DNA from 3 places in the Streptomyces sp. NPDC029164 genome. Region 2 is predicted to be linked to each of the others. Evidence: predicted binding sites of a transcription regulator. Region 2 holds the regulator's gene; each other region holds the start of a gene.
What was found. Region 2 encodes HrcA, which represses chaperone genes, less so after heat shock. Its sites were predicted from a motif close to TTNGCACTCNGNNNNNCNGAGTGCNAA; they were not measured.
Positions count from the first base shown of each region.

Region 1: groES (co-chaperone GroES) is a predicted target of HrcA. The motif match lies at 1,132-1,158, and genes of this name have one in related genera.
Region 3: groL (chaperonin GroEL) is a predicted target of HrcA. The motif match lies at 995-1,021, and genes of this name have one in related genera.

Region 1 is NZ_JBVHWW010000011.1:10,012-12,275, forward strand. Features, by position in the region: gene groL (chaperonin GroEL) at 1-567, opposite strand, end outside; gene groES (co-chaperone GroES) at 680-988, opposite strand; gene ACZ4VT_RS12635 (FtsW/RodA/SpoVE family cell cycle protein) at 1,900-2,264, shown strand, end outside.
Region 2 is NZ_JBVHWW010000027.1:31,517-33,780, reverse strand. Features, by position in the region: gene ACZ4VT_RS24980 (MBL fold metallo-hydrolase) at 1-341, opposite strand, end outside; gene hrcA (heat-inducible transcriptional repressor HrcA) at 488-1,504, shown strand; gene dnaJ (molecular chaperone DnaJ) at 1,505-2,264, shown strand, end outside.
Region 3 is NZ_JBVHWW010000020.1:108,549-110,812, forward strand. Features, by position in the region: gene ACZ4VT_RS20630 (MoaD/ThiS family protein) at 1-128, shown strand, start outside; gene ACZ4VT_RS20635 (cold-shock protein) at 543-749, shown strand; gene groL (chaperonin GroEL) at 1,152-2,264, shown strand, end outside.

The sequences.
Region 1 (2,264 bases), on a different contig from region 2:
CTCGGTGAACTCCAGCTCCAGGCCGAAGGTGTTGGACTCCTCGACGGTGATGAAACCGTCCTTGCCGACCTTGTCCATCGCCTCGGCGATGAGCTCGCCGACCTGCTGGTCCTGCGCGGAGAGCGCGGCCACGGCGGCGATGTCGGACTTGTCCTCGATCGGGCGGGCGGTCGCGAGGAGCTCCTCGGAGACCGCCTTGACCGCGGCGTCGATGCCCTTCTTCAGGGCGGCCGGGGAGGCACCCGCGGCGACGTTGCGCAGACCCTCGCGGACCAGCGCCTGGGCCAGCACGGTGGCGGTGGTGGTGCCGTCACCCGCGATGTCGTTGGTCTTGGTCGCCACCTCCTTCACGAGCTGCGCGCCCAGGTTCTCGTACGGGTCGTCCAGCTCGACCTCGCGGGCGATGGTGACACCGTCGTTGGTGATGGTGGGGGCGCCGAACTTCTTGTCGATGACGACGTTGCGGCCCTTGGGGCCGATCGTCACCTTGACCGTGTCGGCAAGCTTGTTGACGCCGCGCTCGAGGGCGCGACGGGCGTCCTCGTCGAACTTCAGGATCTTCGCCATGGGAGCGGTTCAGCCCTCTCGAAAACTCGGGTTTAACGAACTGCGCCCCTCGCCGCCCGGCAATCAGCGGGGTGACCAGGGGCGCAGCTCAAAGCAGTACTGATGAAGAGAATTACTTCTCGACGATCGCGAGCACGTCGCGAGCCGAGAGGACGAGGTACTCCTCGCCGCTGTACTTCACTTCGGTGCCGCCGTACTTGCTGTAGAGCACGATGTCGCCGACGGTGACGTCCAGCGGGAGACGCTGGCCGTCCTCGAAGCGACCCGGGCCCACCGCGAGGACGACGCCCTCCTGGGGCTTCTCCTTCGCGGTGTCCGGGATGACCAGGCCGGAGGCCGTGGTCTGCTCGGCGTCGAGCGGCTGGACCACAATGCGGTCCTCAAGCGGCTTGATGGCAACCTTGGAGCTGGCGGTCGTCACGATCCGACCTCCCCCTTCGGAGATCCGGGGTTAACTGTCTGAGGTGGCGACCAGGTCGATCCGTCGTCGCGGGTGCCGGATCTGCCTGTCGCTGTGTTGGCACTCACCAGCGGCGAGTGCCAGGTGCGAGACTATTCCGGCGATTAGCACTCGGTCAAGCGGAGTGCCAATTCTGGCCGCCGGGGGTGTCGTTTTCCCCGGGCCCGGCCCGGCCCCCCGGTTGCCCTGCGGCGGCCCGGCAGGCTTTCCGGCCCCGTCGGCGGAGCCGTTCCTCGGCCGGTTGCCCTGCGGGCGGCACTGCGGGCTTGTCGGCGGGAGTCGACCCGCGGCGCGTTTGCCCTGCGGGCGGCTCGGCAGGGTTTCCGGCGGGCTTGTCGGTAGGGGTCGGTCCGTGGTGCCGCGCCGGGATGTCTCCTCGGCTCGCGCCTGCGGGCCTGTCCCGGCCGTTCGGCCCGGGTTGCGCGCTCGGCCTGCGGGGACACCCCGCCACGTCCCCACTCCCCTCCCGCCGCCGAAGCCCAGGCGTGGGGCGGGGACACGCAGGAGGGTCCCCGCAGGACGAGCGCGCAACCCAGGCCGCACCACTGGACCATCCCCGCAGGCGCGAGCCGAGGAGACCCTCGTGCGGGGCACCGACCCACACCTTCGAACCGCCCGCAGGGGGCCAGCCACACACCGCCGAGCCCCCCGCAGGGGCCAGGCTCAAGCTGGTCGACGCCGCGAAGCAGGACGGTGCGGTTCACCACGCTTCCCATCGAAGGCTTCGGAAGGAACCATGGGGAGGGCATCAACGTCGTAGATGATATGAAGATAAAGCGCCTCATTATCGAGCAGATCGGACCGAAGGCTTCCCCCGGCCCCGGCGCACCGTCCTCACCCCCGTCCGCCCCCAACGACGGTGGCGGCATCCCGTGCGTGGACTGAAGCCCCTGACCTCGGCGGGCGCCCGCCGCCGCACCGAGGCGCTGCTCCTGGTCTTCGTGATCGCCATCGCCGTCTTCGGCCACGCCGCCGCGGGCCTCGCCATGAACGACGAGCTGCCGCCCAACCTCGCCGGCTTCACCATCAGCATGACCCTGCTGTCGCTGGTGGGGCACTTGGGCGTGCGCCGCTTCGCGGCCTACGCGGACCCCCTGGTCTTCCCCCTCGCGATGCTGCTGACGGGGCTCGGGCTGGTGCTGCTCCACCGCCTCGACCAGGGCTATATCGAGCGCTACAACTCGGACGCGAACGCCCCCGGGCAGCTGATGTGGACGGTGGTAGGGGTCGCCGCCTG
Region 2 (2,264 bases):
CCGTGGCGCACCGCGTCCCCGCGCAGCTCCTCGCGGCCCGTCGACAGCAGCGCGTCCAGCCCGACCGCACCGAACACCTCGGCCCCGGAGAAGGCGGCCCCGCCCAGCACGTGATCGAAATGGCCGTGCGTGAATGCGATATGGGTCACGCGCCGACCCGCCAGCCGCTCCGCCTCCGCCCGCACCTGCGCGCCCTCCCGGAGACAGGAACCGGGGTCGATCAGGAGGACCGACTCGTTGCCCACCACCAGTCCCACGGTGCAGTCCCACACCGGCAGCCGCCGCCGGCCGGCCCGTCCGGTCAGCCGTTCCCAGCCTTCCTCTTCCCAACGCACGTCCATGCCGCGACGCTACCCTGGCGGGCCTCCCTTGCCAGGGTCTCACCACCCGGCCGTACACTGAGCGGGGGATCTCTGGCACTCGAACGGACAGAGTGCCAACGAACACGGCAGAACACGGCAACGGACCACAGCTGGAGGTGTGCGCGATGCTCAGCGAACGCAGACTCGAAGTGCTGCGCGCCATCGTCCAGGACTACGTCGGGACGGAGGAGCCGGTCGGCTCCAAGGCGCTCACCGAGCGGCACCGGCTCGGCGTCTCGCCCGCGACCGTGCGCAACGACATGGCCGTGCTGGAGGACGAGGGCTACATCGCCCAGCCCCACACCAGCGCCGGCCGGATCCCCACCGACAAGGGCTACCGGCTCTTCGTCGACAAGCTGGCGGGGGTCAAACCGCTGTCGACGCCCGAGCGCCGGGCCATCCAGAACTTCCTCGACGGCGCGGTCGACCTCGACGACGTCGTCGGCCGCACGGTGCGGCTGCTCGCGCAGCTCACCCGGCAGGTCGCGGTCGTGCAGTACCCGAGCCTCACCCGGTCGACCGTCCGGCACGTGGAGCTGCTCTCGCTCGCTCCCGCGCGCCTGATGCTCGTACTGATCACGGACACCGGACGGGTCGAGCAGCGGCTCGTCGACTGCCCCGGCCCCTTCGGCGAGGCCTCGCTCGCCGACCTGCGGGCCCGGCTCAACAGCCGGGTCGTCGGACGGCGCTTCACCGACGTGCCCCCGCTCGTCCAGGACCTCCCCGAATCCTTCGAGGCCGAGGACCGCGGCACGGTCTCCACCGTGCTCACGACACTCCTCGAAACCCTGGTCGAGGAAGCCGAAGAGCGGCTGATGATCGGCGGCACCGCCAATCTCACCCGCTTCGGACATGATTTTCCCCTGACGATCAGGCCGGTGCTCGAGGCGCTGGAGGAGCAGGTCGTGCTCCTCAAGCTGCTCGGCGAGGCCAACGAGTCGGGAATGGCCGTACGGATCGGGCATGAGAATGCCTACGAGGGACTGAACTCCACGTCCGTCGTCTCCGTCGGTTACGGTTCGGGCGGCGAAGCAGTCGCCAAACTCGGCGTGGTCGGACCGACCCGCATGGACTACCCCGGAACGATGGGAGCGGTACGCGCAGTGGCACGTTACGTCGGACAGATCCTGGCGGAGTCGTAAGTGGCCACGGACTACTACGCCGTTCTCGGCGTGCGCCGCGACGCATCGCAGGACGAGATCAAGAAGGCCTTCCGGCGGCTCGCGCGCGAGCTGCACCCGGACGTGAACCCCGATCCCAAGACGCAAGAGCGTTTCAAGGAGATCAACGCCGCCTACGAGGTCCTCTCGGACCCGCAGAAGAAGCAGGTCTACGACCTCGGCGGTGACCCGCTGTCCTCCTCGGGCGGCGGCGCGGGCGGCTTCGGGGCCGGTGGCTTCGGCAACTTCTCCGACATCATGGACGCCTTCTTCGGCCAGAGTCAGCAGCGCGGCCCGCGCTCGCGGACCCGGCGCGGCCAGGACGCCATGATCCGCCTGGACCTGGAGCTGGACGAGGCGGCCTTCGGGACGACCAAGGACATCCAGGTCGACACGGCCGTCGTCTGCACCACCTGCTCCGGCGAGGGCGCCGCACCCGGCACCTCCGCGCAGACGTGTGACATGTGCCGCGGCCGCGGTGAGGTCTCGCAGGTCACCCGGTCCTTCCTGGGCCAGGTCATGACCTCGCGCCCCTGCCCGCAGTGCCAGGGCTTCGGCACCGTGGTCCCGACCCCGTGCCCCGAGTGCGCGGGCGACGGCCGGGTCCGCTCCCGCCGCAGCCTCACGGTCAAGATCCCGGCCGGTGTCGAGAACGGCACCCGCATCCAGCTCGCGGGCGAGGGCGAGGTCGGCCCCGGCGGCGGCCCCGCCGGCGACCTGTACGTGGAGATCCACGAGCTGG
Region 3 (2,264 bases), on a different contig from region 2:
GCAAGCTGCGCCGTTTCGTGAACGTCTACGTCAACGACGACGACGTGCGCTTCGAGGGCGGGCTGGAGGCGAAGACGCCGGACGGCGCCGGCGTCTCGATCATTCCGGCCGTCGCGGGCGGATGCTGATCCTCTCGGCCCCTTTGTCGCCTGACAGGTGACACGCGCAAACCGAAATTGCCCCCTCCGCTAAAAGCGGAGGGGGCAATTCTGCTTGATTGGGCGGGGTAGAGTTGGGGAAGTCCCCTCCGCCGGACTTGCCCGCTGCATATGAACGGGTCGCGTGAGGGTCGACATCGGGTCAATGTGCAAGCGCGGTATGGGGCTTTGGCGAGATATGTCAGGCCCGAGTTGCCCTGGAGTATGGCAAATTTTCACTCTATTTCAATGTTTCCCCGTGTCCAGAATTCTCGTCGGATTGACCTGTTGCAGACAGCACTCGCGCAGATACATTCAGCCTCGGTCGACGCGTTCCGACGCAAGTTCTGACCCGGGAACGCGAAGTGCGTTCCCGCGCAAGGGCCAGTAATAGGGGAGTTAGGCATGGCTCAGGGCACCGTCAAGTGGTTCAACGCGGAGAAGGGCTACGGCTTCATCGCGGTCGACGGTGGTGCGGATGTGTTCGTCCACTACAGCGCCATCCAGATGGACGGGTACCGCACCCTTGAAGAGGGTCAGCGGGTCGAGTTCGAGATCTCGCAGGGCCAGAAGGGTCCGCAGGCGGACATGGTCAAGCTCGCGCTCGGCTAGTCCTGGAGCGATCGACCACCGACGCACAGTGTTCAACGAAGACCTGCACGACCTGCACGACCTTACGAGGGGCCCACATCCGGACACGGGATGCGGGCCCCTCGTACGTGCGCCCGCTCCACGTCCGGTACTGGGCGGGGGTTGGCCCGAGCCGCTCGCGCCCGCCCGTCGCCCGACCGCCACCCCTCAGCGGGGCTTCTTCGAAGCCGCTTGCACTCTCGGGGGTCGAGTGCTAATCATTGGCATTAGCACTCTCCCGGTGAGAGTGCTACTGAACGAGGACCGGGTCGGTGAGGCCCGCAGGGTCCGGTGGGAAGGAACCGCCGGGCACGCAGGCCGTCCGTCGCGGGCGCGGGCGCGGTCCTGGGAGCAATCCACCGCTGTCCGGGAGGACCACTTCAGATGGCCAAGATCATTGCGTTCGACGAGGAGGCCCGTCGCGGCCTCGAGCGTGGGATGAACCAGCTCGCCGACGCCGTCAAGGTCACCCTTGGCCCCAAGGGTCGCAACGTCGTCCTTGAGAAGAAGTGGGGCGCCCCCACGATCACCAACGATGGTGTCTCCATCGCCAAGGAGATCGAGCTCGAGGACCCGTACGAGAAGATCGGCGCCGAGCTGGTCAAGGAAGTCGCCAAGAAGACGGACGACGTCGCGGGCGACGGTACGACCACCGCCACCGTGCTGGCCCAGGCGCTCGTCCGCGAGGGCCTGCGCAACGTCGCCGCCGGCGCCAACCCGATGGCCCTCAAGCGTGGTATCGAGAAGGCCGTCGAGGCCGTCTCCGCCGCCCTGCTCGCCCAGGCGAAGGATGTCGAGACCAAGGAGCAGATCGCTTCGACGGCCTCCATCTCCGCCGCCGACACCCAGATCGGCGAGCTCATCGCCGAGGCCATGGACAAGGTCGGCAAGGAAGGCGTCATCACCGTCGAGGAGTCGCAGACCTTCGGTCTGGAGCTTGAGCTCACCGAGGGCATGCGCTTCGACAAGGGCTACATCTCGGCGTACTTCGCCACCGACATGGAGCGCATGGAGTCGTCCCTCGACGACCCGTACATCCTGATCGTCAACTCCAAGATCGGCTCGGTCAAGGACCTGCTGCCGCTCCTGGAGAAGGTCATGCAGTCGGGCAAGCCGCTGCTGATCATCGCCGAGGACGTCGAGGGCGAGGCGCTCTCCACCCTCGTCGTCAACAAGATCCGCGGCACCTTCAAGTCGGTCGCCGTCAAGGCCCCGGGCTTCGGCGACCGCCGCAAGGCCATGCTCGGTGACATCGCCATCCTCACGGGCGGCACGGTCATCTCCGAGGAGGTCGGCCTCAAGCTGGAGAACGCCGGTCTCGACCTGCTCGGCCGCGCCCGCAAGGTCGTCATCACCAAGGACGAGACCACCATCGTCGACGGTGCCGGTGACAGCGACCAGGTCGCCGGTCGCGTGAACCAGATCCGCGCCGAGATCGAGAACTCCGACTCGGACTACGACCGCGAGAAGCTCCAGGAGCGCCTCGCGAAGCTGGCC